DNA from 4 places in the Sporosarcina sp. P17b genome. Region 3 is predicted to be linked to each of the others. Evidence: riboswitches for the same ligand, from Rfam matches in the RefSeq annotation. Region 3 holds a riboswitch; each other region holds the start of a gene.

Region 1 (7,339 bases), on a different contig from region 3:
TACGGCGTGATTGCGCCCGTGCACTTCGAAGAAATCACATCTACTATAAAGAACTTTATTTCAAATTCATTTGGTTGGTACTATTTACTGACTGTTTCCATGTTGTTCTTCGTTTCAGTATATTTAATATTCAGTCCGATCGGTAGAATCCGATTGGGGAAAGATACGGATAGACCACAATTTTCATTATTTTCATGGCTTGCTATGTTATTTTCAGCAGGTATGGGGATCGGTCTTGTATTCTATGGGGCAGCAGAACCACTATCGCATTATGCAGTAGACCCTGCTACAACAGCTCCTGAAACGAAAGCCGCTTATAAAGAAGCAATGCGCGAAACATTTTTCCACTGGGGATTCCATGCGTGGTCCGTTTACGGTATGACGGCTTTAGCATTAGCGTACTTCCAGTTCCGTAAAGGGCAACCCGGCTTAATCTCCGCAACACTTCGTCCAATCTTTGGTGACCGTGTGGACGGAAAACTAGGGACGGTTATTGACGTATTCGCGATATTCGCTACTGTTTTTGGTGTAGCTACATCACTTGGATTCGGTGCGGTTCAGATTAACGCCGGACTCAATTACTTATTCAATATCCCAATTGGATTCTGGTCACAGTTCGTCATCATCGCAATAGTGACGGTATTATTCATGATTTCCGCATGGAGTGGACTTGGAAAAGGAATAAGGATTTTATCCAATACCAATATGATATTGGCATTAGCTTTGTTAATCTTCATTATCGCGCTCGGCCCAACATTATTAATCTTCAACATGTTCACTGATTCTATCGGAGGGTACTTGGAACATCTGATTCGAATGAGTTTCCGTACAGCACCGCTGACGCCTGAAAATCGCTCATGGCTCAATGACTGGACGCTTTTCTACTGGTCTTGGTGGATAGCTTGGTCACCATTTGTCGGTATGTTCATTGCACGCGTTTCAAAAGGCAGAACGATTCGCGAGTTCATGATTGGCGTACTGGTTGTACCTACAGTATTGAGTATGGTTTGGTTCGCAGCATTCGGTACTACAGCGATCGAAACACAAAAAGCAGGCATTATCGACCTGGCTTCAAGCGCAACTGAACTGACAATCTTTGAGATGTTCAGTGGACTACCTTGGTCATTTGTGATTTCCATCATCGCCATCTTGCTGATTACATCATTCTTCATTACTTCAGCGGATTCGGCTACATTTGTACTCGGCATGCAGTCGTCGTACGGTTCATTGACTCCACCTAATAATTTAAAAATTGTATGGGGTGTCATTCAATCTTCCATCGCAATTATCCTACTTTATGTGGGTGGATTGGACGCATTGCAAAACGTCATTATTATTGCCGCTTTGCCATTCTCCATTATACTGATTATGATGGTTACTTCCCTGTTCAAATCATTGAAGGACGAACGAAAACGAATAAAACGCAAGTAAAAAAAGGAACACCAACGCAAATTTGCGAGGTGTTCCTTTTTTGTATATCAATTTGATGCTTTTTCAATTGCTTGTTTCAAATCCGCAATAATATCCTCTGCCGATTCCAATCCGACTGATAGACGGATTAGTTCTTCGCTTACACCCGAGTTTTTCAAATCCTCTGCCGATAACTGTTGATGTGTAGTCGAAGCTGGATGGATGATCAACGACTTTGCATCCCCAACGTTCGCGACATGAGACCAAATCTCCACATTATCGATAACTTCGCGACCTGCATCGCGACCACCTTTTATTCCAAATACAATGATGGAGCCGTACCCGTTCTTCAAGTGTTTAGTAGCCAGTTCCGCTGTAGGATGATCTTCAAGACCCGTATATGTCACCCATTCTACTGCATCATGACCTTGCAGGAATGCCGCCACTTTCTGCGCATTTTCATTGTGGCGAGGTACGCGTAAATGAAGTGTTTCTAGGCCTTGCAACAAGTTGAATGCACTGTCAGGAGCTAGACATGGACCAAAGTCTCTTAGCAATTGCACACGCAGTTTTGTTGCGAAAGCAGACGCTGCAGTGTCGATACCGTAACGTAAGCCATGGTAAGACTCATCAGGCTCTGTGAACCCAGGGAATCTTCCTTGCGTCCAGTCAAATTTACCTGCATCGACCGCTACTCCACCAATTGTCGTACCATGCCCACCAATCCATTTCGTTGCTGAATGAATAACAACGTCCGCACCGAATTCAATCGGATTCGAGCCATATGGAGATGGGAATGTATTATCGACAAGCAATGGAATCCCATTTTCATGCGCGATATTCGCAACAGCTTCCACATCCAGAACCTGCAAGCTTGGGTTACCGATAGTTTCTGCAAACAAGGCTTTTGTTTTATCCGTAATGGCTGCTTCAAAATTCTTCGGGTCAGAAGCATCAACAAACTTTACAGTAATACCGTAACGCGGTAATGTCACAGCAAATAAGTTGTATGTACCACCGTACAGATTGCTAGCTGCAACAATTTCATCGCCAGCTTCGGCAATGTTCATAATAGAGAACGCAATGGCCGCCATTCCGGAAGACAACGCAACCGCCGCAGTCCCTCCTTCAAGCTGTGCAACGCGCTCTTCGAAAACAGCTACTGTCGGGTTCGTGATACGTGTATAGATATTGCCTGCTTCTTTTAAGGCAAATAAGTTTTGAGCATGTTCCGTGTCTCTGAATACATAAGAAGTCGTACGATGAATTGGCAACGCACGTGAACCCGACTCCGGATCCGGCTTTTGCCCTCCATGTAATAAAATCGTTTCTGGCTGTAAATTCGTCATAACCATTCCCCTTTTTTATCATGTATCGATGGAACACTCGAAAAGCGGCAGAGGGCGCTTAGCTGCGACAGGCGTTGGAGGGCTGAACGCAAAGGAGTGTTCTTCTCCTTTGCGTTTAGACCGAAACGTCCCGAGCAGCTGCCCTCTGGAACTAGACACAAGAAAAGTGCAAGAGGGCACTTAGGTACACAAAAAACCCTTCTTCCTAATAAGAAGAGGGCTGCGCTTTCGCTTATTCCTCCCTTATCTTCCAAACTACTTATAGTTTGTAGGAAGTAGCACCTTTGCTTTCGCCGGTTGCCGGGCATCACAGGGCCTAATCCCTCCGCCGCTCTTGATAAGAGTGTGTCTATTCGTTTTCCATCGTTGAAAAATAGTATACGGCTATTCCGAGTCTATTGCAAGGTAATTTAATAGAATCTTTTGAAATTAGTATAAGTTTTGACATGTTGACATGAAAAATGGAACAGTGAAACCACCGTTAATCTAATGTTAGTGACATGTGAAGTTTTTCCACTTGCCACTTCACTAAAAATCGCCAGAGACATGTTCAATGAACGATGTTCTGGCGATGTTGATTTTATTAGAATATATCCCACCAAATCTTCACGGCCGATGCCATAATGAGAACGGCAAGGATGCTTTGTAGGACTTTGGTGTTTACTCTACGGCTGACTTTCACACCGATTGGAGCTGCGATAATGCTTGCGATTATCATGACGAGAGCAGGTCCGTACGGCACTTGCCCAGTGAAAAATTTACCTGACGCCGAACCTACTGATGATAGTAATGTGATGGCCAATGATGTAGCAATTGTAACGCGTGTTGGGATCTTTAGGATGACGAGCATAATCGGTACCATGATAAATGCACCACCAGCTCCAACGATTCCCGCTGCTAATCCAACAATGAATGCCGCACTGGAAGCTATGATGCGATTAAATGTGATTTCTTCAATCGGCTGATCATCCAACCCCTTTTTCGGAATAAACATCATAATTGCCGCAAGCACAGCCAGAATACCATAGACGATATTTACAGTCGCTTCTGATAGCATGCTGGAACCTGCACCGCCGATCACACTGCCGATCAACACACTGATCCCCATATAAAGAACAAGTGGCTTCAAAATCAGATTACTTTTTCGGTACGCCAAAACTCCTGAAAGTGACGCAAAGAATACTTCAACTGCAGTTATACCAGCTACTTCATGTGGTGTAAACGCAGTAAAACCAAGTAGTGCAGGAATAAATAACAACATTGGATATTTGACAATCGCGCCCCCGATTCCCATCATTCCGGAAAGGAACGAGCCGACGATTCCAATGAGGAAGATCGTAATAATAAATGGAATGGTCATGATGTTCTCCCTTCTTCCTGATGAAAGAGGGAGACAGCCATTCCCTCTACCCTAAGTTTACCCTTTTTGGATCCAAAATTTAAAGACATCGGACTCTTGTTGCTGGTCTTTTATTTCATGATTACCAGAAGCCGCCCATGCTGTCAGGTCGGATACCGATCCTTTATCTGTCGTATGAATCTCCAGAACATCTCCTGTTTGCATATCCTTCATTGCTTTCTTTGCACGTACGATCGGCATTGGACATGCCAGCCCTTTTGCGTCTAAAAATGTTGTTGAACTCATATTTATCTTCTCCTTTTAATGTGGGTTATTGTTTTACAGCTGATTTAAAATAACTATTTACCGTACCGCACAGCGATTCGGGCCAATCTCCATCTCACGTTGCGTTTCTTCGTCAGGTTGGATTTTCCCCATATTCATCTGTCGTATTTCCTGATACGCGTTCGGTTGCGGAGGCAAGTTCCCCGTGACTAATTCTCTGAACTCTTTTTCATCTTCAATGTTCAAGCCGTGGTTTTGCTTATACAACACGCCGAGCTTTTCCGACACGCTGCCGTCTTCATTCAACTCATCTACAATCATGAAGTGAGCCGGTAAAACCGTTAGTTCTTCTGACAATTCTTTATAACGACTATACAAGGACTCACGTAAGTCACCTACCCAATCTTCTGCCAAACCTGCTAAATCTGGACGTCCAATTGAATCAATGAACAGAATATCACCTGTCATCAAATAGCTGTCATCGACAATAAATGAAGTCGAACCAATGGTGTGTCCTGGTGAATAAAGTGCTTGAATATCAATTTTAGTATCACCTATTTGAATCGACGTATCGCCTTCTAATGCAGCATATTCAAATACGACTTCTTCTGCATCTTTTGGCGGTAGCCAGTACGTTGCCCCCGTTGCTTTTGCAATCTGACGACCACCTGAAATGTGATCCGCATGCAAGTGCGTATCGAGTACATTTGTGATCTTCACACCGCGTTCCGTAGCAAAGTCCATAAACACATCTGTCATCCGCGTCGCGTCAATGATTGCCGCTTCTCCGCCTGATATGACCATATAGGAAAGACACCCTTTACCAAGACGGACGAATTGATAGAGCTCACCACCTGATTTCAAATCGGCAATCTTCACCGGCTCCAAATACTCGCTCCACGCTTTCATTCCTCCTGAAAGATAGCCTACTGAATAGCCTGCTTCTTCAAGGATTTCTGCCACCATAACGGACGAACCTTCTTTAGCACAGACTACTAGGATCTCCTCATCTTTTGGCAATTGGTCTTCAATTTCTTCGATGCCATCCAATAAATCAAAGTACGGTACGTTTAAATAGCGCACTTGCTCACCTTCGATTTTCCAATCTTCAAATGCAGTTTCATTTCGAACATCCAAAATGAATAATGACTCTTTCGCAATAACGCGCTTTGCTACTTCACTTGATTGAATGATTCTCATTTATTTATACCCCCTACTGTATTTTCTGTTTTACCATCCCATTTTGACATACCAGGAATTACATTCGTGACATTTTCAAAACCCTTTGCCACTAGTTTTTGACATGCCATATCACTGCGGTTACCTGTTCGGCATACAACGAAGAGCTTCTTGTCTTTACTGAAGTACGACATTCGTTCATCCAATTGGCCAAGAGGTATGGATAGGGCACCAGGTATATGAGCAAATGCGTATTCTGCTTCTTCGCGAACGTCTAGTAACACAGCATCAGGGTGTTGCAGTTGATCTAACAACTCATTATTGTCGACTGTAACTGGATATTCTTTTTGTGACTGATCTTCCTGACCCGCTTTTCGTACGAAGTGGCGCCATACATCAGCTTCTTTCACATTACCGACGTATTGATGCCCCACACTTTCCGCCCATGCCTGTAAATCTGCCGTGGTCCCTGAATCTGTCGACTGGACTTCGAGCACTTGACCGTCATCCATCTCTTTCATCATCTTTCTCGTCCTCACAATCGGCATTGGACAAGCAAGCCCTTTTGCATCTAACACGTTATCTGACTGAATCATTGTACTCCTCCTATACACCCAGGGGTATTTATTTGTATAAAAAAATTAAATAAACAAGTTCACTTGACCATCTTGCGCCTCACCTAAGTAAGCTGCCACACCGCCATACTCCACTTCTTGTAGAAGCTCTCCTTCATTCAGTCCTAGCAAATCCATTGTCATCGTACAGGCAATCAATCGTACGTCCTGCTCTATTGCCATATCGATCAGTTGTGGTAATGTCATCGCGTTATGCTTTTTCATTACTTGCTTGATCATCTTAGGACCCATTCCTGCAAAGTTCATTTGCGATAATCCCATTTTATCTGCTCCACGCGGCATCATTTTACCGAACGCCTTTTCAATGAAACTTTTATTACTTTTAATCGGTTCATCTTTGCGCAATGCGTTCAATCCCCAAAACGTATGGAAAATTGTTACTTCATGATCATATGCCGCTGCGCCGTTCGCGATAATATAAGCCGCCATCACTTTATCGTAATCCCCACTAAATAATACAATCGTTGTTTTCTTTTGCTCTGTCATGCTCTCGTCTCCTTCTATTTGAAAATCATTTTGCTAAATACCTATGGGGGTATATTATATGCTATAAAAAAAAGAGTCAAGTGATGTTGCTCATCGACTCTTTACTAGAAGATCCACGGCTTCACTAATAATAGATTCATGTGTGCGTTCATCTGCTTCGTCTAAGTTTTCAATACAGGCAATCAAGTTGGAACTAACGATTACGCCAATTGTACGATCAATAGCAGAACGACTGGCTGATAATTGCGTGATCACTTCTTTACAGTCCTTGCCCTCTTCCATCATACGCAAGACGCCTTTGATTTGACCCTCTAGACGCTTCAAACGATTTTTGACTTTGTCATCATACTCCATATCGCTCAACCTCCTATATGTTATCATAATAATATACCCCCAGAGGTATAATGTCAACCAATTGATTTATATGATGTAGTATATCACGTCAGCTTCTATCTATAACGATCAATACTTTCTACTTCATCAAATGATTATACAAAATACTTGCCCAATCGACAAAGTTCTAGTATGATGAATAATTTCCCGAAATGTGTTATACTAGATCTAGTAAGCTATTGTACGCATTTTTCGTTTTGTTTTACTGACAAATTGCGACAGACTAAATTCCACACTACTGAAGGAGTTGATTCGATTGGCAT
Region 2 (7,339 bases), on a different contig from region 3:
TGGCACTTTGCAGAGGAAAGATTAGATCGACAGAAGAGAACTCCTTGACGTATGTACCCTCTCCCTGACGCATTTCAATCAGTCCTCTAGCACGTAATGTAGATAAGGCTTCACGGATTGTAGATCTGCCAACGGTAAAGTTTTCAGCCAGTTGCTGTACAGAGTCCAATTTGTCACCCGGTTTTAACTCTCCCGACTGTATAGAGTTCAATAAACTATCTGCTACTTCTTCATATATTTTCTTTGGTTTAATTTGCTTATATTTCATCTTGCTCACTCCGTCCTATCACTAACCCAGCTTATCTTCTCTAATTGTAATAAACTTTGCTTACAATCCTTGCCATCGCGGTAGCCTGATAAACTTCCGTCTTTTGCAATAACACGGTGACAGGGTACTACAATCAACACGGGGTTTTTACCTATTGCAGATGCCACCGCACGAACAGAAGATACATTTCCTATACGTTCCGCTATATTTGAATATGTACGAGTTTCCCCATACGGTATTTGTTGAAGGGCTTGCCATACTTGTTGCTGAAATAGTGTCCCTTTTAAATCGAAGGAAACCGTTGGGAAGTTCGTTATTGTACCTGATAAGTACTCTTTCAACTCACTTATATAGACTGTTAACTTCGTTTTGTCTTCTATTAATCCTTCCGTATCAGAGCGTTTCAACCATTCCTTTAATCGCTCTACACTATCGTCAGCCATTCCGACATAGCACAGTCCCTTTTCCGTAGCTGCCAGTGTCACTAGCCATTCATTAAATTCAAATTGTGTCCAATACACCAAAATATTCACTCTCCTTCATCCGAATAGTTTTAAGCCCACAGCCCCTAGAATAATGAGCGAAAGAAAGAAAAGACGTTTGAGGCTGGCGGATTCTTTGAAAATCAATATTCCCATCAACACGGCTCCAGCTGCTCCAAATCCTGTCCAAACCGCATAAGCTGTGCTCATCTGAATTTCTCTCATCGCAAGTGACAAGAAAATAAAGCCGAAGCCAAATACCCCTACAATGAGAAATAATCGTTTAATGGAACGCTTTTGCAAGTAATAATTGATACTCATTACACCGAAAATTTCACCGAGACTGGCAATAGCTAGATACACCCATGCCATTATCAGCCACCTCCTTCTGCATCCACCTGATCATCGTCCGTTGTAAGCTTAATGCCAACTACGCCAATGACAATCAAACCGATGAACGATAGCGTAACCCATGTGAACGCTGCATGAAAGACGAATATATCCACTAATAGGATAGCGGCGGCGCCGGATCCTGTAAAGACTGCATACACCGTACCCGAAGGCAATTTTTCACAAGCCTTAATAATGAAATAAAAACTAAAGATAATGGCCACACCGGTTCCAGTCCATTGGAGTACTGTGTCAGAGTACCGAAGACCGACTACCCAGAGGATTTCTATAACTGCCGCCAATACGACGTAACTCCAAGCCATAAGGAAGACTCCCCCCATCGTGATGCGTATCTAGTAAGTATAGCAAATATTTTACTGAAACAAAAAAATCATCTGATCGCACTTTAAAGGAAGCTTGCATCTAGTATATCTGCATGATAGAATAAATTCGTCAACAGTTTTGCCTATATTGCGAATATTCTTATCGAGAGAGACGGAGGGATAGGCCCAGAGATGTCTCAGCAACCAGCCACAGGCACGGTGCTAAATCCAAGGGTGACAATCACCTTGAAGATGAGAATATTGTATACACTTGTATGTTCGAGGGCCTATTCGAAAAGAAGAGGTTCTTTTTTATTTTTTCTAGGGGGATGGATATTCATGACAAACAACGGATTAGAAACAAGACTAGTACAACTTGGCAACCATAGCGATGAGAAAACCGGCGCAGTCAACACACCAATTTACTTGTCAACAGCTTATCATCATCAAGGACTAGGCAAGTCAACAGGGTATGATTACACACGCACAAAAAATCCAACACGTTCTGTTTTAGAAGAAGGAATTGCAAACTTGGAATCAGGAGATCAAGGATTCGCATGTAGCTCTGGGATGGCTGCCATTCAACTAATATTATCTTTATTTAAGGCTGGTTCAGAATTATTGGCGCCTGAAGACTTATACGGCGGCACGTATCGCTTATTTAATCAATATGAAGAAATGTATAATGTGAAGACTCGTTACCTTTCGTTCAATGATGTAGCAGAAGTCGAGCAAGCGATTACGGATCAAACAAAAGCGATTTTCCTAGAAACACCTACGAACCCGCTAATGCAAAATATAACAATCCGTACGTATGCGGAATTGGCTCAAAAGCATAATGTATTGTTGATCGTCGACAACACATTCTTGACACCTTATTTCCAGCGCCCAATCGAAGAAGGCGCAGATATTGTCATCCATAGTGCAACAAAATATATCGGTGGACATAATGATGTGCTAGCAGGTCTTGTCGTCGCTAAGGGTGAAGAATTATGTGAACGGTTATTTACAAACCACAATGCAATCGGTGCTACATTGTCCCCTCTTGATTCATGGCTTGTTGTACGCGGTTTAAAGACACTGCACTTACGCATGAAACAACATGACGCAAATGCAAAGGCGATGGTATCATATTTAGAACAAGAACCTCTTATTGTAGATGTGCTCTACGCAGGAATCGGTGGTATGTTGTCATTCCGAGTGCAGAACAGTGAGTGGGTTGGACCATTCCTAGAGAGTATGAATCTAATTTCATTTGCGGAGAGTTTAGGAGGAGTCGAAAGCTTCATCACGTATCCAACTACGCAGACGCATATGGATATTCCATTGGAAGAACGTAATCGTCGCGGAGTAGATGACCGACTGCTGCGTTTCTCAGTGGGCGTGGAAGACGTGGAAGATTTAATTGCAGATGTGAAACAAGCACTTTACGCTGCAAAAGAGGTAGTAGAAGGTGTCAAAGTACAATAATGTATGACCAACAGCTTAAACAGTCAATTTCATTTTGACGGTTCAAGCTGTTTTTGATTTGATCGAAATAAAACGAATAACTTCATTAGTTAGACGTTAAAGTATATAATAGAATGAGAAATACGAATACAATTGGAGGCGGCTTTAATGAAACGATTAGAAAATAAAGTAGCAGTAGTAACAGGTGCCGGATCTGGTATTGGACGAGAAATCGCTGAACTATATGCCCGTGAAGGTGCAAAACTGATCATTGCAGATATGAATATGGAAGGTGCAGAAGAAACTGTCCAGACTATCATAAGTGCAGGCGGTGAGGCTCTTGCGGTTAAAACAAACGTTACCATTGAAGAAGATGTACAAAACATGATTGATACAGCTGTTGAGCAATTCGGCACACTGGATATTCTAGTAAACAATGCGGGGATCATGGACAATATGTACTCTGCTGCTACAGTAACTGATGATGTATGGGACAAAGTTTTGGCAATCAACACAACAGGAGTAATGCGGGCAACTCGTAAAGCACTAGCTATATTCGAAGAGAAAAAAGCAGGTGTTATCGTTAATATGGCATCTATTTCAGCGGTCACTGGCGGACGTGGCGGTCTCGCATATACGGCGTCAAAACACGCAGTTGCAGGTATGACAAAAAGTGTCGCCTCTCAATTTGGCCCATTAAACATACGCTGTAATGCAATTGCTCCCGCACAAATACCGACCAACATTACAAACAGTTTAGTTCAACCTGATGAATTCGGTATGAAGCAAGCATTAAGAGGTGTAAATATGATGAGTCGTCCTGGAACGAAGGAAGAAATCGCTAATATTGCGCTATTCCTAGCTTCAGATGAATCCTCTTATGTCAACGGTGTCGTAATGGAAGCTGACAACGGTTGGTCTGCATATTAAAATATCATTATCTACTTACATGCAAAAAAGCATCCAAAGTTTGGATGCTTTTTCTTTATTAATGAACTTGTTGCCACTTTTTCTTTTCACTTGAATAGACGACCGCTGCCGGTGCTGCTATAAACGCAAGTGCGGCCATTCCCGCGAACATCCCAGCGAACTCTTTACTGCCAAATGAAAATCCCGCTACTGCACCTAATATAATTCCTGCAATTACCGCTGACGCAACAATCTTATACATAGTAGATCCCCGACCTTTCAATTGTAAGACGCGATCGTCTCTCTGATTCATTCGTTGCTTTTAGCATACTCTCATTGAGAACCTTTTTCAAGTACAATTGAGAATCTTTTTCAACTAATAATAAATTATACTGTTAGTGTATGTTGGTGCGGTAATTTAAAGTACAAAAAAACCGTCAAGGCACATTACGCCCTGACGGTTGAACTAGTGTTTATTTTTCTAGTATTTTTAGTGACTCGCGATTAAATGCCGGTATATCATCTGGTGTACGGCTTGTTACGAGTTGGTTCTGGCAGACGACGACTTCTTTGTCAGCATACTTTGCACCCGCATATTCCATATCTACGCGAATAGATGTATAACCTGTTGCATCGCGTCCTTCAAGTGCTTTTGCCGTAATAAGCAATTGCGGTCCATGACAGATTGCGAATACCGGTTTATCTGCATCCATGAATTCTTTAACGAACTTCACGAAACGATCATCTGCACGTAAAATATCCGGTGAGAACCCACCAGGGATAAATAATGCATCATAATCAGATGATTTAGCATCATCAATCGCTTTATCGATTTTCACTTTTGTGTTTTCCTTCATACCGGTGACTTCTGATCCTGCTTCCGCACCGATCACTTCTACTTCATGGCCAGCTTCCTTATACGCTTTCGCCGGTTTCATGTATTCCGAGTCTTCAAACATATCTCCTAGTACTGTTGCAATTTTAGCCATAATGCTTAACACTCCTTAATGTGATGTTCTGTATATACTATTCCACCACTATAAAGAGTCTAAACATCGTTACCCTAGATCTAGCTCTCCCTCAGCGTCCAAATGAGCAGAAATATTCGTTGCATCTTTGGAGAAAACATACTTACGAATACCGACATAGATTTCTGTCCCAGCATACGCTGTGCCTATTTTTATACGTCCGTCTTCACTAGTACGAACCACTGTTTTGACAGGACTTTCAGAACCTGCCTCTTGCAGTGATACTTCCAATCGTGCATAAATTTCCCCACCTCTGCAAACGCCTTTTATCTTAATGGTTTCATCCGCCGTTAAATTACTATGGTAAACACCTTTGGAAACTACATCAATATGTCCGCAACTATACAAAGTGCTATTAATGGCATATGGAACAATCAATTTAATATTCGGAGAGCTTTCTGTATCATATAGCTGAATGAGAATATACGCATCCTCAATCAATTGTTCAAACTCCCCCATGTTTTGAAGATTCTCATTGAGCGGATTAATAAACAAATCGTATAAACGATCCGCAACGTGGACCCACTCTTCATCTACTTTGTCCTTTTGTTCACGAACTCTCTGGATGAACTTCTTATTCACGTCTTCAAACTGGGCATATCGTTTCTCCATCAATATAGAAATCAAACGCTTGAGTTCTGATGGGCTTAGTTCTGCTTCTCCATGGCCACGAATAATAAAAACCTGATTGACTGCTTCTTTGATTTGTACAAGCATATCTGTCACATTTTTAATCAAAGTAGCTAATTCACTTACAATTGCTTCCTGCTTACCTACACTTATAGTGGAAGACAGCACATTGCCTTTCACCATGGTAGTCTTCATAGCATGTATTTCAGCCTTCGTAACTGAACCGCCAACAAAGACACTACCTGTTGCACCAACAAACATGGAAGGTAAGACGTTGCCCCCAATACGAACATCGCCTTCAAAACGTATATTTCCACTTTCGAGACTAACTTCTCCCGGATGATTAAACTCATTATTCACATCGATTTTCACCAATCGATCACGCCAATCCAACACGGGTTTTCCAGAAATTAACGTTACAATATCTTCTTGTACTTGCTTCACATTTTTTCCGGTCCGTAACACAATATCGCGGACTGGTTTTACAGGAATCGGCCTTCCAAGCAAGCTTTGACCAGGCGTACCAGCAACAGGTGCAATATGTGTCGCAATTACTTGTCCTTCTTTCACATTAGTAATTGCATTCATTTCTCTAAAATCTACTTTTTCTTCGCTGTCCGGATCGAATTCTTCATAGCGTATATGTACTTCCAAATCCCCATCTGTCCCTGCAACGGGTAGTGTTCCCTTTGCTACAATCAACTCGTATGGCTTATCTACTTCTGTCACTTTTTTGATTGCGGGGAATAGGATTCCCTGCTGAACACCCATCATTTTCAATTCATCAACAATTGCTTGTGGTTTCAGATCATTGGTATACTCAATCGTCTCGTCTACGCGAATTGCCAATCTTGATGACCATGACGTATCGACTAAAGAACGCTTGACTCGCTTTCCCGGCGTGAAAGAAAGTAAGGCAATCATGTCCTTCTCCATCAATTGAATAGTGAATTTCGGGGCGACGACTTCATCCTGAATGGTTATATTCACTTGATCTTCGGGTTGAATAAGTACTGGTTCTAATCGTAATTCACCATTGATTGTTAAGATTGCTTGGTCATTTGGTATAACAGATGGTAAGCGACCTTCCCCGAATTGAAATTGAATTTCACCGTTTTGAATTCTAGCACTGCTTATATTCTGTTCGGACTTTACAGGTGATTTTTCTTGCACAGCCGATTGTTCAATTTTTGGTGTTGAATGAGTGAGTTTCTCCATATCCAGTCCATCTAATAATGCTGCAAGTTCCTCTACTTTAGAAAGTTGACGTTTAATAGGCTTATTTTCTGCCATGCTTTCTTTACCTGAAACTTTTATTTCTGCCATGACTTTACGCAACCCCATTAAACGTCGTCCTGGATTGGTGAGAATCTCCACATGCACTTGTTGACGAGTCAGCTCTAAAATATCAAGAGCTTGTTGTACCGCGTCTTCGACTGTATTCGCCTGAACTGTTACTACTTTTCTCATCACACCCACCCCCGCCTATAATACTACTACTTTTATAGTATCACACCGGGACCTCCGCATTAAAAAAATATTCCAATAATAACTAGTATGGCTATAATAAAAGATCCAATTTGTCCTATTACCGCAGCAGTGATGACTGGCTTTTTTTGAAAGACATCAATTAAATCAATATCTTCACGTAGTTGTTTTACTTCTTTGCGCAATTCATCTACTTCTTGATGTAAGGTATTGATTTCCTGTGTCTGTCTGATGATAAGTTCCTTTTTTTCTGAGCTGTTTTCATGCTGTTCCATACATGATCACTCCTTATCTTTTCACTTCTATACGTTCTATAGTACGTTTTGGTTTCATGAAAAAGAATAACCTTCCATTTGCATTTTCACTTTTACA
Region 3 (7,339 bases):
CCGCTTCCATCCTACGTTGATAGTACGGTTACTCAGATCACTCATTGAAGGTAGTATTTGAATTATTGTTTTGTCTTTACTTATTTAGATTCAAGTACTGAAGTTCAAAAATCCATTACAAAACGTATTTCAATGCACTATAAAAAAGTGTCTCCTCCTTACATTGCAAGGGATTGGAGTGTAGGAGGGGCGACTCTGGGAGGATCAGCGGGACAGGTGAAACACCCTGCGAGCGAAGCGAAGGGGTGTGGTTCACCGCCCGCCCTCCAGAACGCGTCCCCTCCGAAGCGCAAATCCCCACCCCAGCACTCTGCCAGCTTCTCATTGTTATCACGCCAAACTAGTATCCACACGCCTTTATTTGCTATACTGAAAAAAAGGAGGATTACGACTATGACTATCACATACTACGGCTATCCGAAATGTACCACATGCCGCAAAGCGAAGAAATGGCTCGAGAACGAGGGGATTTCATTCGAAGAACACAACATCGCCGAACAACCACCGAGCGAAGACGACCTTCGTAGCATGATCGCAAACTCCGGGCTCGAAATGAAGAAGTTCTTCAACACAAGCGGCATGAAATATCGCGAGCTCAATTTGAAAGACAAACTACCTACCATGACAGACGACGAAAAGATCGCACTCCTCGCTTCAGACGGAATGCTCATCAAACGTCCACTCGTGTCGGACAACCAAAAAGTGACCGTTGGTTTCAATGAAACAACATTCGCAGAAACATGGAAGAAATGATCTAGAATCTTGTCTTTACGCGGGAACTATGGCAAACTAAAGATAGATAAACTATTATATTTTTGGAGGTAACGACATGAGCACACCAAAAGATTTACGTTATTCAGAAGAGCACGAATGGGTAAAAGAAGAAGACGGTAAATACCGTATCGGAATCACACATTTTGCACAGTCTGAACTAGGGGATATCGTATTCGTTGAACTCCCACAAGTTGGCGATCAATTGAAATCTGACGAGCCTTTCGGAAGCGTTGAATCAGTGAAAACTGTTTCTGAATTGTATGCTCCACTAACTGGTAAAGTTGTAGAAGTGAACGAAAACCTTGAAGACAGCCCTGAATTGGTTAACGAATCTCCATACGAAGGTGCATGGATGGTTGTAGTTGAAATCGATGACAAAGCTGAATTGGATGCGTTAATGACAGCTGAACAATACGAAGAAATGACAGCTGAATAATCATCACAAAGGAAAGCGCTGGAACGTCTCAGCGTTTTTTTTACACTCTAGGAGGAAGCGCATGGACCTGAAAGTTCTCATTGTAGAAGGCGGTTCGGATCGTAAGCGGTTAGTGCCGATCCTTGCAGAGCCTGTAGAGATTCTTTGTACGAATGGTACCATCAGTGCGTACCACATCGAAGAACTGCTTGAGCCGTACGAGCAACATGAAATCTTCATATTTTTGGATGCGGACGCGTCAGGTGAATCCATTCGAAAGCTGTTCAAACAACTGTATCCGGAAGCTAGACACCTATACACGGATCGTCTCTATCGTGAAGTGGAGACGACGCCTATCAAGCTATTGGCCAGCATTTTAGCTGCCGCCAATTTTAAAGTACATCCTAAATTTTTGGCAGGTGGAACACATGAATAATTGGTCAATCGAAGACTGGAAACATGCAAAGGCGGCGGAGCAAATAGCCGCTTTTTATTTATTTACACCTATGTGTGGTACCTGTGCAGTCGCTTCGAAAATGTTAACGGTAATAGAAGCGATGCGACCGGAATTGCCCATTGGAAAAGCGGATTTGAATTACGTCCAGGATATTGCAATCGAATATGAAGTAGAGAGCGTTCCTTGTTTGCTCATTCAACGAAAAGGCGAGCCGATAGAAAAAATTTACGCTTTTCAATCTGTACCTTATCTACTGGAGAAGCTCAGTTGACAATAGAATTCGAAGTATGGTATAAGTAGATAATCAATTGAATACGTAACTCTTATAAAGAGCGGTGGAGGGAAGTGCCCTATGAAGCCCGGCAACCGTCACATATGTGAAATGGTGCCAATTCACTCAAAGTGTAATGCTTTGATAGATGAGAGAAATGTTAACGTACATATGTATATACGTTGGACCTTTCTGCTCAACTGCAGGAAGGTCTTTTTAAATTAAAGGTGGTGCGGAAAATGATTCAACTAGCAAACGTTCATAAAAGGTTCCAATTGAACCGTTCAGAAATTGTCGCAGTAGATGATGTGACATTTGACATCGAAGAAGGAGAAATTTTCGGCGTCATCGGATACAGCGGAGCAGGTAAAAGTACATTGATCAGACTACTGAATGGTCTTGAAACTCCGACGTCCGGTAGTATTAAGATTAATGAACAGGAAATGACGACGTTAAAAGGTGCAGGCTTGCGCAATGCGCGACAGAAAATCAGCATGATCTTTCAACACTTTAATTTGTTGTGGTCGAGAACGGTAGAAGAGAATATCATGTTTCCTCTTGAAATCGCTGGCGTGAAGAAATCGGCACGCAAGCAAAAAGTCAAAGAACTAATTGATTTAGTTGGATTGACAGGACGCGAAAAGGCGTATCCATCACAACTTTCAGGCGGTCAGAAGCAACGTGTCGGTATTGCACGTGCCCTTGCAAATGATCCGGAAGTATTGCTTTGTGATGAAGCGACATCCGCACTCGATCCAGAAACAACGAATGCTATTCTGGATTTATTAACGGATATTAATGAACGTCTTGGACTGACAATTGTTTTGATTACGCATGAAATGCATGTCATTCGTAAGATCTGTAATCGGGTGGCGGTCATGGAAGCCGGAAAAGTGATGGAAATCGGTAACGTGTTGGACGTTTTCCAATCTCCACAGGCTGATATTACGAAGCGTTTCATTTCACAAGTGACAGATACTGGTGATACGGATGCAGCGATGGCTCATTTACAAGAAGAAGTACCTCAAGGGAAGCTAGTGAAGTTAGCCTTCATTGGAGAGCGTACGGAACAGCCAGTGCTTGCTGAGTTAATCCGTAAATTTCCAATTGACGTCAACATCGTACAAGGGAATATTTCGACTACGCGTGACGGCGCATATGGCACATTAGTACTTCAATTGGTAGGCGATACAGCGATCATTGATGAAGCAATCGTCTTCTTAGATGCCAATGAAGTAAAGACGGAGGTGCTGCTACATGATTGAGCAATGGTTCCCGAATGTTGACTGGGACAAAATGTGGCTTGCGACAGGCGAGACGCTCTATATGTCCGCATACTCGACATTCTTTACGTTCGTTTTTGGTATCGCACTTGGACTTATATTGTTTTTGACTAGCCCAGGACAATTATGGGCTAATAAAATGATTAACGTTATTACTGGCGCGTTCGTGAATATATTCCGATCAATTCCATTCATCATTTTAATTATTTTACTTATCCCATTTACAAAGTTATTGTTTGACAGCATGCGTGGACCGAATGCGGCATTGCCTGCGTTAATCATCGGGGCGGCTCCATTTTACGGACGCATGGTATTGATCGCGTTGCAGGAAATCGATAAAGGGGTTATCGAAGCAGCTCGCTCAATGGGTGCCAAAACATCCACTATTATTTTCAAGGTCTTGTTGCCTGAATCGATGCCAGCATTGGTTTCTGGAATTACGGTGACATCTATTGCACTTGTCGGCTATACGGCGATGGCAGGGGTCATTGGTGCTGGAGGGCTCGGTACACTTGCGTATTTAGAGGGGTTCCAGCGTAGCAGGGAAGACGTTACGATCATGGCAACGATTTTAGTATTGGTTGTCGTATTCATCATCCAAATTATTGGTGATCTCATTGTAAAACGTTTGGACAAACGGTAATAGGATTTTCAGGGTAACCTGTTGACCATAAAACATTCCATTAATGGAGAGGGAGAAATGTGGAGATGAAGAAATTTTTATTCGGTTTATTCGCAGCAGTATTAGTGCTTGCACTGGCAGCATGCGGAACGAAAGACGATAGCAAGGACGGGGCAGCACCAGATGTGGACGAGGCTGAAAAAGGCGAGAAAACAACATTGACAGTAGGGGCGTCTAACACGCCACACGCAGTCATTTTGGAAGAAGCAAAGCCATTACTAGCTGAAAAGGGCTATGATTTAGTAATTGAAAGTTACACAGATTATGTACTTCCCAATAAAGATTTGGATGAAGGTGAATTGGATGCGAACTACTTCCAACACATTCCATACTTAGAAAGTCAGATTGCTGATTTCGGTTATGATTTCGTCAATGCTGGTGCAATCCACATCGAGCCAATCGGTGTGTACTCTAAGAAATATGATTCACTTGAAGAACTTCCTGAAGGTGCTACAATCTTGATCAGTAACTCGGTTGCAGATCACGGACGTGTACTGGCTATGCTTGAGGAAAAAGGCTTGATTAAGTTGGCTGACGACATAGAAAAAGTGAAAGCAGAAGTAGGAGATATCGTAGAAAATCCGAAAGATCTAAAGTTTGATGCGAACTACGAAGCGGCATTAATGCCTCAGTTATATGCGAATGATGAAGGCGATGCATTGTTGATCAACTCGAACTTTGCAATCGACGCTGGTTTAAATCCAATGGAAGATTCTATTGCGCTAGAAGATAAAGAGTCTCCTTATGTTAACGTAATTGCTGTAAATAGCGGTGACGAAGACAGTGATGCAATCAAAGCTTTGGTCGAAGTATTGACTTCAGAACAAATCCAAAACTTCATTTTAGACGAATGGTCTGGATCAGTCGTTCCAGTACAATAAACAAAGAAATGCCGGTAGCTATTGCAGCTACCGGTTTTTTATTAGGCTAGTTAAGCTCAATCATTTGCGTGAGCGCTCTATTACGCCCGCTAAGCGCTCTATTCAAGCGTTTGAATGCTCTATAGGGCATGTTATTCGCTCTATTCGCATCCGTATTCGCTCATAGACCTCCCATAACCGCTCATAGACAACCCACGACCTCTAAATAAATTTACATTAACCCCAAACAAAATCTTCTTTATTCTTTCGACATGTGGTAAAGTTAATTTTGTTTGAGTAATACATATGTGTATTTGAGGAGGACGTATTGTGAAGTTTAAATTAGGGCTTATTTGGCGAATTTTGATTGCCATTGCCCTGGCAATTGGACTAGGCTTGTTATTGCCGACGATCCATGAAGGATTTGCGCATTGGTTCGTTCGTTTAGCAGCCACATTTAATATGTTATTCGGTGGATTCTTGAACTTTGTAGTTCCACTGATCATCATCGCGTTTATCGCACCAAGTATTGCAAAGCTCGGGGCAGGTTCAGGCAAACTACTAGGCATGTCTGCTGCGTTTGCTTATGGCTCTACAATTATCGCTGGATTGCTTGCGTATTTTGCAGCAACAAATATATTACCGAACTTTATTCAACCAACGACTAATACGGACATTGCAGAGGGCGCACGTGAAGCTGGAGTCGCATTCTTTGAAATGGAAATGGATCCAATGATGGGGATCATGACAGCACTATTGCTAGCATTTTTACTTGGAATTGGCATGGCAGCAATCAAAGGAAAGACGATGTTATCATTTTTTGATGAGTTTAATTTGATTATTGATAAGGTTATTTCCGTTGTAATCATACCATTACTACCATTCCATATTTTCGGGATTTTCCTGAATATGACGTATACAGGGGAAGTAGCAAACGTGCTTTCTGTCTTCGTATTCGTTTTCATTATGATTATTGCACTTCATTTGATCATGCTGACTTTCCAATACACAGTGGCGGGAACATTGAACAAACGTAATCCGTTTATGTTAATGAAAACGATGCTACCTGCGTATTTAACAGCCATCGGAACTCAGTCTTCTGCTGCAACGATTCCGGTTACGCTACGCCAGGCGAAAAAGACAGGTGCTTCAGAACGCGTAACGAACTTCGCGGTTCCGTTATTCGCAACGATTCACCTGTCAGGTAGTACAATTACCATCGTCTCTTGTTCAATCGGGGTTATGCTGATGAACGGGTTCGACGTTAGCTTTGGTGCGTACTTGCAATTCATCTTTATGCTAGGTGTTACAATGATCGCAGCTCCGGGAGTACCGGGTGGTGCAGTCGTTGCCGCAACTGGACTTCTGACGACTATGCTTGGATTCACCGACGGCATGGTAGCATTAATGATCGCATTATACCTAGCACAAGATAGCTTCGGAACAGCAACAAACGTAACAGGCGACGGCGCACTTGCAATGATCGTCGACCGCTTCACTAAAAAAGTATAGAGATATAAAGGAGCTGCCCCTTCGCCATTATTTCAAATGACGAAGAGTGACAGCTCCTTTTTGACTTGCAAAAGTATAGGAAATAGGGGAAAGGTGGCATAGTGTTGAAGTAGGGATTTCGAGTGCAAAAATCTATTCCAATGCTACGCTTATCTTCACAATGTAAGTAGGTAAAACTTATTCATAGTGCATTAAAGCTAGAATTGTACTCTACTTTGAACTTGAACTTGAACTTGAACTTGTACTTGAACTAATTTTAAACATAACAATTATTCAAATACTTAGTTCAATGAATAATCTAAGTACCTGTACTATCAAAGTAGGATGGAAGCGGAAGTTGGGGGCGAAGTGCAAAGATGTGCTCCTAACGCTTCGCTTTTACTCGCAAAAGCCGTTCTTCGTTACGGCTCTTCCCGCAGGATCAGCCCGATCAGGTGAGACAACCAAAGAGAGCGCAGCGAACTGGTTGGCTCACCGCGGGCCCATGGGAAAGCGTCCCCCAACTGGAGCTTCCATCCCGAACCATTTACTAAGTAACTAACTATGCCCAAGCAATCGCTTTTAAACTCAACCTGCATAAAAAGTTCTAACTTCATCATTTTTCAATCAACTTTATTTTCTCATCTAATTCTTATGTACCAATCTACAGTTGATTCTCATTCACTAGTAGTCAATTGAAAAATAAATAACAAGAAAAACGCAGCCAGCCACAAGCTGCCAATGATATTATTCAATATTTGTAATGATTCTTAAAGATTTGCAACCAACTCGAATATGAGTTAAGATTAGAATGATACTAAATAGAGAATGGATAAACCATTCAACGTGATCATACTGGAGGTATTGGAATGGCAATTTTGGAAATTAAAGATCTTCATGTCCAAATTGAGGACAAAGAAATCTTAAAGGGTGTTACCTTAACAATAAATACAAATGAGATCCATGCAATCATGGGTCCCAATGGTACGGGGAAATCTACGCTTGCATCAGCAATCATGGGTCACCCGAAATATGAAGTCACTTCTGGATCAATTACAATTGATGGAGAAGACGTATTAGCAATGGAAGTAGATGAGCGCGCAAGA
Region 4 (7,339 bases), on a different contig from region 3:
GGGCCAAGATCACTATTAAACTGAACACGGTAACCTCTATTTACCTGTACCCTGCCTTTGTCATCTTCCCAAGCGACCCGGAATGAAATAATTCGCTCCGGCTCTGTAATGCGCTCTAGAATTCCATTTTCCATAAACTCGGGATGCTTAGCAAAGACCGGACGAAGGGAATCAAAGATTTCTCTTGTCGCTTGTAGGAATTCCTTTTCATCTGGATTCCTCTTTTTCACCAACTCATATACATTATGAACGTAATCATTTGCTCGTTTACGATTGTTGTATTCTACTTCATCGACCTTTGTCATTTGCGACCATCCCTTTCCTTAGTTGTTAATTAAAAATTGTCGACTGACCAGTCGCTCACTTATTCACTAGTTATAAATCAAAATAGTGGTCTAAAAAAGATCCAACTCTACTGAATAAATTGAATTTTAATTGTTCAAAATATTTCTTTGTATTCCAATATTATCACTGAAAAGATAGCAAGTTACAAGATTTTTTTGGAAAATCTCTGTTTTCTCTTAACTTTTGTGTCAATTTTATGTATTATATCAAACTTTATTATTTACATTTGACTGAATATGGAGTATTATTAATCTATTCAAACAAACTATGTGAGATCATAAATGTAAGCGCATACACATACTAGTGAGAACAATACGAAAAGAAAGAGGCGAAGCGCCATGACAAAGACATTAGGTACATTTCGATCAATTCTAGGAGCAAATCTACTCCTAATCATGACTTTTGCTTTCCTACCTGCTTTACTCGTAAATCCGGATATGGATATGTTCCAAAGCGCTATGAAAATGTTAAATAACGAATAAGCTCTCATATGACAGAGCCTTTCCTATACTAGGAAGGCTTTTATTTATTGAAATTGAAATTGAAATTCAAGTTCAGTTACTACATTAAGATTTCAACATCCACTCTATAAATCAAAATAACGAAACTAGTTATTCGTAAGTAGAAGGCGGCTCAAGGAAGATAAGCTCGGCAGGTGAAACAACTAATAGGAACGAAGTGACTAGTTATTTTCCCGCGAGCCCTTCCGAACGCTATAACTTTATCGCTTTCTAATAGTAAATCGATCTTCTAACAACAGCCAATTCTGCGGGAATGCAAGGCCAAGTTTCCAGTACATAATGCCCCGTAACTTAAACTTTTTAAGCAAATCAAACTTCGCATTGATGCTTCGTGCATCTTCAAACCACACTTCATGTTCGATTCCTTGTTCATCGTAATACGTATAATGTGGCGCCTGAGCCAGTGCGTCGTATTCAATTGCAACATTTTGTTCGATCGCTAGATTAGTCGCCATTCTCGGACTCAGTGCCGTTGCTGCTTTGCTATCTGGTTGACCAAACGGAGCCATCCAGTCATAGCCATACAGATTTTGGCCTAGAAATACTTTTTCTTTCGGAATTTGACTAACGGCATATTCTACTACTTTCGTGACAGGACCAATTGGGCTAACAGCTTGCGGTGCACTATAAGTATATCCCCACTCATACGTCATTAACACTACGAAATCTACAATCTCACCATGAACTTTATAATCATGAGCACCATAAATTCCAGTTGTTACTTCACCAGCCTTTGGTGCAAGTGCGGTGGAAATCGTTAGACCGGCATCATGAATTTGCTTGGTAGCATTGCGTAATAATTCATTATATAATTCTCGATCTTCAGGGAATAATAACTCAAAGTCGAAATGAATATCTTTATAACCAACTTCATTCGCTATTGAAATGGCACTTTGAATCATTCGATTTTGGGCTTCTTTATCGGTGAAAATTACATGCCCTAGCTCTGCACTGAATGTATAGTTTTCTAAGTTGGTCAGCACCAGCATATTTAGAACGCCTGCATTTTTGGCGGTCGTTGGAATATCTGCTATAGCAGGCATTTTGAGGGAACCATCGCGTTGCACTTCATAACTGAACATAGCAAGATACGTCAAACCATCCACACGTTCACGAACTTCGGCTAACATAGCCTGACTGACTGGATTACGCGTTTCTACATATAACAAAGAATCAATCGGTGTTTTCACTTCTTGTGGTATGTAGAGACGCTGTCCAACCATTAGCCTTGCGGCAGGATTAATTGCATTAATTCTCGCCAAGCGAGCGACCGAAAGACCATATCTCTGTGCAATTGTATATAAACTATCTCCAGGTCGTACCCAATAATACGATCCTATAATTGGTATAACAAGCGCTTGTCCCACTGCCAGTCGCGTATCACTTTCCAATTCATTTGCACTTGCTATTTGTTCGTACGGAACACCATATATTTTACCGATTTCATATAAACTCTCACCTTGCGAAACCACATGAATCTGCATGCATTCCCACTACCCTTCTTGAGTTCTATCCTTATGTTATGTTCGCGCGTTACGAACTATGCATAAAGCTTTACAGCATTTTCCTATACATAAGTTTTCGAACACATCACATACTATTCTTGATGTATTAGATGAATGAAGGAGGAAATATATTTGACAAATCAATTCGAAACATCTCAACACATGCAAGGCGGAGCAGTCCCCCCATCAATGAATCACGGCGGACACGAGTTATTTGATGTCAAAGAGGTGTTAAGCGCGACTCTCGGAGCATTGAACCAAGCGATGATTTTACGTCCACATGTCCAAGATCCAGAACTTCTCGATATTCTTGATCGACAATACCGATTCACGCTGGATGAATACAATATCCTTGTGGAAAGTTTTAAGACTGGCAAAGACCCTTCACATCCTACACAAAGCTATCAAATGAAAGCAGGCAGCGATTTCATTTACGGTATGAAAGAAAAAGCACCATCTAAACCGATTCAATCTACAGGTGAAATCACTGATGAAATCATCTCTGGTTTTTTGCTAGGCGCTACAAAAGAAGGCGCTACAGGCAAAACAGCTGCTTCATTAGAAGTATGCAATCCAGTGGTCCGCCGTGTACTTGCAGATTCTGTGCCCAATTGTATAGAAATGGCATACGAATTATCCATTTATCAAAATAAACACCAATATTACCAAGTACCACAATTAAATGATCAGGATATGAATATGTTGCTTAATTCTTTTGCGCCTACACAAGGTCAACCTGCATTACCAAAAAACGTTCAATAAGTCATGGATACAAGCAGATGGTGTTCTTGCCCATCTGCTTTTTTGCTTTTATGCTCGTTATATTTGTATACTATATAGAAGAATACAAATGAAGGAGTGTCTACATGAAAGTTGCGATCTTTGATTTTGACGGTACATTGTACACGAAAGAAACCTTTAAACTACTTATGGAGCAATTAAAGAAGCATCCTAAATACAAGCAGTATTACGGAAAATTCTATCGCTCAATATTACCGTTATATATTCGCTATAAACTCAAAATCCTACCTGAATCCGTAATGAAAGAACGTTCCATGCGCCTTTATCTCCAAGCTTTGGATTCATTGTCGATGACAGAACTACACGAGTATTTTAATGGCATGCATAACGTAATGTTGCCTGACTTCAATGAACAAGTCGTTAAACGGCTCGTCGAACATAAAAAAGATGGATACCACGTCTTGCTCGTCTCTGGTGCTTATACGCCTTTTTTGAAAGCTGTTACAAGTCATCTGACATTCGATCAGATTATTGGCACAGACATCCCTTCAAATGGAGATCAACTAGCGATGGATCGGCCTTTTCTACATATTCAAGGCACACGAAAAAATGAACAAATCGAACATGTTCTACAAGGGGTAACTGTGAATTGGGATAATAGCTTTGCTTATGGTGACAGCATTTCAGATCTTCCAGTCTTAGAACAAGTCGGACATCCTGTAGCAGTTCGTCCAGATGAAAAACTTACGGCCATAGCCAAACAAAGAAACTGGGAAATACTATAAAATAAAACAAACGCGAAGAGCCCTGATTATTTCAGGACTTTTCACGTTAAGTTGATTTTAATGTATTAATATATAAACTGCCATCTGTCTGAATTTCCGCATAAAGCACATGCTCAGGCTTGGAAATCCCCTGTTTTTTTAATTGTTCGGTTAGCCAAGTATCGGTCAATTGAAGTTCTCGCATATTTTTCTCTTCTACTTTCCCGTTAGTAATAATCTCAGTCGGAATATACTTTGGCGGTGGTGATGGGGCCTTGACATCTTTTTTTGTCGCATACTTCTCACCGGTATTCAGCATGACGCTCAAGTTACCATTCGTTTCAAATATCGCGTAATTGACATCCTTTACCGAAAATACCGACTGCTCGCGTAGCATCATATTTAGATCATTGAAACTTAACCGTAATTTACGCATGGAACCTTCTAGAATTTTTCCATTCTGTATGACAATCATCGGTTTATCATCGAGTAATACGCGAAGCTTGATGGATTTGAATGATAAAAAGTTAGCAAGAATTGTTAATACCGCCCATAAAACCATTCCATATAAACCATTTAAGAATGGTGTTTCAGACTCTCCTGCTAAATTGGCTGCAATCGAACCGATCGTTATGCCTGTCACATAATGAAAGAACGTCAATTGAGACACTTGTTTCTTCCCCATGAAACGCGCTAAAATCAACAGCACAATAAATGAAATCACCGTTCGTAAAGTCATTTCCCAAAAAGCCAAATCCCAAAATTCATCTATGTTCACTGCATACACCTCCAGTAGTCGGAGTATGTGCAAACTATAGGAATTTATACAACAATTGTTTTAACTCCAGTTGTAAGGAGTTTTTTGGTAGACATAGTAATTGAGCCAATTGGAGAATAATAAATGGGTATGAGAGCGCCAAGTATTTAAAGGCTCATTTGTCGGATCATCATTCGGATAATAGTTTTCTGGAACATCAATATCCGCTCCTTTTTCTATATCACGCGTGTATTCATCCCCTAATGTATGTGCATCGTACTCTAAATGTCCCGTGACCATAATATGCTTTGCATCATTCGAGATTACAATGAATGCACCTGCCTCTTCAGAAGCAGAAAGTAATGTCAATTCGGGATGACTCTGTATTTCTTCTAATGGCACCCCTGTATGACGTGAGTGTGGTGCTACAAATACATCATTGAATCCTCGTGCCAAGTTCACTGTCGGATCGGTAATATCATGTGAAAATACTCCAAAACATTTCTTCGTCAACTCGAACTTGTCAATTCCATAATGATGATAAAGTGCCGCTTGTGCACCCCAACAAATATGAAGTACAGACGTTACATTCGTTTTTGTCCACTCCATGATTTCCTCTAACTCTTTCCAATACACTACATCTTCAAATTGTAGAAGTTCGATTGGGGCACCTGTAATGATCATACCGTCAAAACGACGGTTTTTGACATGTTCAAACGTAGTATAGAAGGTTTCTAGATGATTCTGACTGACGTTTTTTGAAACGTAGGTAGCCGTATTAAGAAATGTAACATTTACTTGTAATGGTGTATTACCAAGCAATCGAAGCAATTGTAATTCTGTCTTCTCTTTTTCAGGCATCAAGTTTAAAATCAATATGTTAATCGGACGGATATCCTGTGCGGTCGCACGTTCTTCATCCATAACAAAGATTTTCTCTTCTTTCAGTAATTCCCCTGCTGGTAGATGTTTTGGTATGTTAATCGGCATGCTATTTCCCCCTTGAAGATCTATTATTACTATTTCTATACAAAAAGCCCTCATTTCTCTTGGATAAGAAAATGAGGGTTGACCGTTCACCGTTCTTATCTCTCAAGACAACAATCTTGTTGGAGGTAGCACCTTCCTGTTTGCACAGAGGTTGCTGAAGCTTCATCAGGCCAATTCCCTCAGCTTCTCTTGATAAGAAATATTTAATTACTGACTATTATAGCATTAATAATTTAATTGTATAGCAGAATTATCAAATTGTTCTGCGCATTCAAGTTTTGTAAATTGTAGATAGCATATTTTTGTGTATAATAGAAATTACCAACTACATTTCTTCGAGGAGGAGCTTATGAAGTCTTTAGGTATTGTTCGTAAAGTAGATCATCTCGGTAGGATTGTGATTCCAAAAGAACTTCGAAATTCTTTGTCGATTGATAAGGGTGATCCTATCGAAATTTTCGCAGAGGATGATAGGATTATTTTGAGAAAATATCAAGTCAACAGAGCATGTTTCATCACGGGTGAAGTGATGGAAGAAAATAAACAATTGTCAAACGGTCTATTCATTAGTCCACAGGGCGCAAAAATCCTTATGGAGCAATTGAAAGATTTCACAAAATAAAGCACATAACAACTAATGGAGCATGTGGCTCAATAGAAAAGGACTGAAAACAACTTTTATAGTTGTCTTCAGTCCTTTGTTTAGTTATATCCATAATCTCAACTGTGAAAACAGTAAATTATGCCAGGCTATTAATAAACTCTTCGATCTCTTCTTTAGTTTTACGGTTTTTACTAACGAACCGGCCTGTTTCTGTACCTTCGCTGAACGCTATGAAGCTCGGAATACCGAATATATCTAACTGACTGCATAGATCAATGAAATCGTCACGATCAACAGAAACAAATTCATATTCCTCAAATTCCGTTTCCAATGTCGGTAAGAATGGTTCAATCACTCTACAATCCGGACACCAATCTGCAGTGAATAAGAAAATGACTCGTTCTTGTTGTTTAAGTTGCTCAAACTGCTCTAGAGATTCTAAATTTTTCAATTCCAAACACTCCTTTTTACGAATAGTATAAGATCACTATAGCACGCTTACTAGTACATCTTCTCTTCAGACGACTTATGCCATTTCCATTTACTAAATCGAAATTATGATATATCTTTATGATTAACGCCCAAAACACGAACGTTCACAAATAATTCATTATTTACGTTCGCATTTGGTAGTTTTCTGTTTTTTGCAGGAAAGCAATTGACAATAGTTTTTGACGTGTTATGATAAATCTAAATTAATAGTTGATTAACAATTTCGACGAAGAGATACCTTCCTTTAACGAATTTTCCAGAGAGCTGATGCAGTGGTGAAAATCAGCATATTCCAAGGTTGGAGGCACTTCCGAATTGATTGGCTGAAATTCTTTAGTAGGCTGATCCGTCACATGTACGTTACACATGCTGAATGAAGGCTGCTTTTGCAGCAAAACAAGGGTGGTACCGCGTTAGTTTATCGAGCTTTTCGCCCCTTACTTATACGTAAGGGATGGAAGGCTTTTTTATTTTAGCTAAAAGGAGGTAACCCGCAACATACATATACGGTCAATCACACATAGTTTTCACACTAAAAAATCCACTACAAACAATTGAAGGAGAGAATGAATACCATGGCTTTTAAAATACTTATTAGTGACCCACTTAGCGAGGATGGA

The links. A riboswitch is a leader RNA that binds a small molecule or an ion and turns the genes downstream of it on or off. The one in region 3 is predicted to bind S-adenosylmethionine.
Region 1: linked by a shared signal. The riboswitch ahead of CSV76_RS09080 (O-acetylhomoserine aminocarboxypropyltransferase/cysteine synthase family protein) and the one ahead of CSV76_RS12020 (methionine ABC transporter ATP-binding protein) in region 3 are both predicted to bind S-adenosylmethionine.
Region 2: linked by a shared signal. The riboswitch ahead of CSV76_RS10430 (methionine biosynthesis PLP-dependent protein) and the one ahead of CSV76_RS12020 (methionine ABC transporter ATP-binding protein) in region 3 are both predicted to bind S-adenosylmethionine.
Region 4: linked by a shared signal. The riboswitch ahead of metA (homoserine O-acetyltransferase MetA) and the one ahead of CSV76_RS12020 (methionine ABC transporter ATP-binding protein) in region 3 are both predicted to bind S-adenosylmethionine.

Annotation. Positions count from the first base shown of each region.
Region 1 is NZ_PDYP01000006.1:60,066-67,404, reverse strand. Features, by position in the region: gene CSV76_RS09085 (glycine betaine uptake BCCT transporter) at 1-1,431, shown strand, start outside; gene CSV76_RS09080 (O-acetylhomoserine aminocarboxypropyltransferase/cysteine synthase family protein) at 1,479-2,759, opposite strand; SAM riboswitch class I at 3,000-3,103, opposite strand; gene CSV76_RS09075 (sulfite exporter TauE/SafE family protein) at 3,343-4,119, opposite strand; gene CSV76_RS09070 (sulfurtransferase TusA family protein) at 4,177-4,404, opposite strand; gene CSV76_RS09065 (MBL fold metallo-hydrolase) at 4,462-5,583, opposite strand; gene CSV76_RS09060 (sulfurtransferase TusA family protein) at 5,580-6,158, opposite strand; gene CSV76_RS09055 (DsrE/DsrF/DrsH-like family protein) at 6,204-6,683, opposite strand; gene CSV76_RS09050 (metal-sensitive transcriptional regulator) at 6,774-7,037, opposite strand; gene CSV76_RS09045 (DUF2187 family protein) at 7,333-7,339, shown strand, end outside.
Region 2 is NZ_PDYP01000007.1:130,287-137,625, reverse strand. Features, by position in the region: gene CSV76_RS10450 (FadR/GntR family transcriptional regulator) at 1-268, opposite strand, end outside; gene CSV76_RS10445 (methylated-DNA--[protein]-cysteine S-methyltransferase) at 274-789, opposite strand; gene CSV76_RS10440 (DMT family transporter) at 808-1,122, opposite strand; gene CSV76_RS10435 (DMT family transporter) at 1,125-1,463, opposite strand; SAM riboswitch class I at 1,621-1,722, shown strand; gene CSV76_RS10430 (methionine biosynthesis PLP-dependent protein) at 1,803-2,933, shown strand; gene CSV76_RS10425 (glucose 1-dehydrogenase) at 3,081-3,842, shown strand; gene CSV76_RS10420 (hypothetical protein) at 3,901-4,134, opposite strand; gene CSV76_RS10415 (type 1 glutamine amidotransferase domain-containing protein) at 4,295-4,810, opposite strand; gene CSV76_RS10410 (flagellar assembly protein A) at 4,880-6,949, opposite strand; gene CSV76_RS10405 (hypothetical protein) at 7,009-7,242, opposite strand.
Region 3 is NZ_PDYP01000010.1:40,452-47,790, forward strand. Features, by position in the region: gene CSV76_RS12000 (arsenate reductase family protein) at 394-753, shown strand; gene gcvH (glycine cleavage system protein GcvH) at 830-1,210, shown strand; gene CSV76_RS12010 (toprim domain-containing protein) at 1,272-1,625, shown strand; gene CSV76_RS12015 (thioredoxin family protein) at 1,618-1,917, shown strand; SAM riboswitch class I at 1,967-2,072, shown strand; gene CSV76_RS12020 (methionine ABC transporter ATP-binding protein) at 2,157-3,182, shown strand; gene CSV76_RS12025 (methionine ABC transporter permease) at 3,175-3,843, shown strand; gene CSV76_RS12030 (MetQ/NlpA family ABC transporter substrate-binding protein) at 3,909-4,763, shown strand; gene CSV76_RS12035 (dicarboxylate/amino acid:cation symporter) at 5,073-6,254, shown strand; gene sufC (Fe-S cluster assembly ATPase SufC) at 7,103-7,339, shown strand, end outside.
Region 4 is NZ_PDYP01000002.1:306,284-313,622, forward strand. Features, by position in the region: gene gdhA (NADP-specific glutamate dehydrogenase) at 1-305, opposite strand, end outside; gene CSV76_RS17510 (hypothetical protein) at 684-827, shown strand; gene CSV76_RS03460 (LysM peptidoglycan-binding domain-containing protein) at 1,067-2,350, opposite strand; gene CSV76_RS03465 (spore coat protein) at 2,498-3,133, shown strand; gene CSV76_RS03470 (HAD family hydrolase) at 3,238-3,897, shown strand; gene CSV76_RS03475 (YetF domain-containing protein) at 3,944-4,648, opposite strand; gene metA (homoserine O-acetyltransferase MetA) at 4,715-5,623, opposite strand; SAM riboswitch class I at 5,716-5,822, opposite strand; gene CSV76_RS03485 (AbrB/MazE/SpoVT family DNA-binding domain-containing protein) at 5,973-6,245, shown strand; gene CSV76_RS03490 (thioredoxin family protein) at 6,364-6,678, opposite strand; gene serA (phosphoglycerate dehydrogenase) at 7,295-7,339, shown strand, end outside.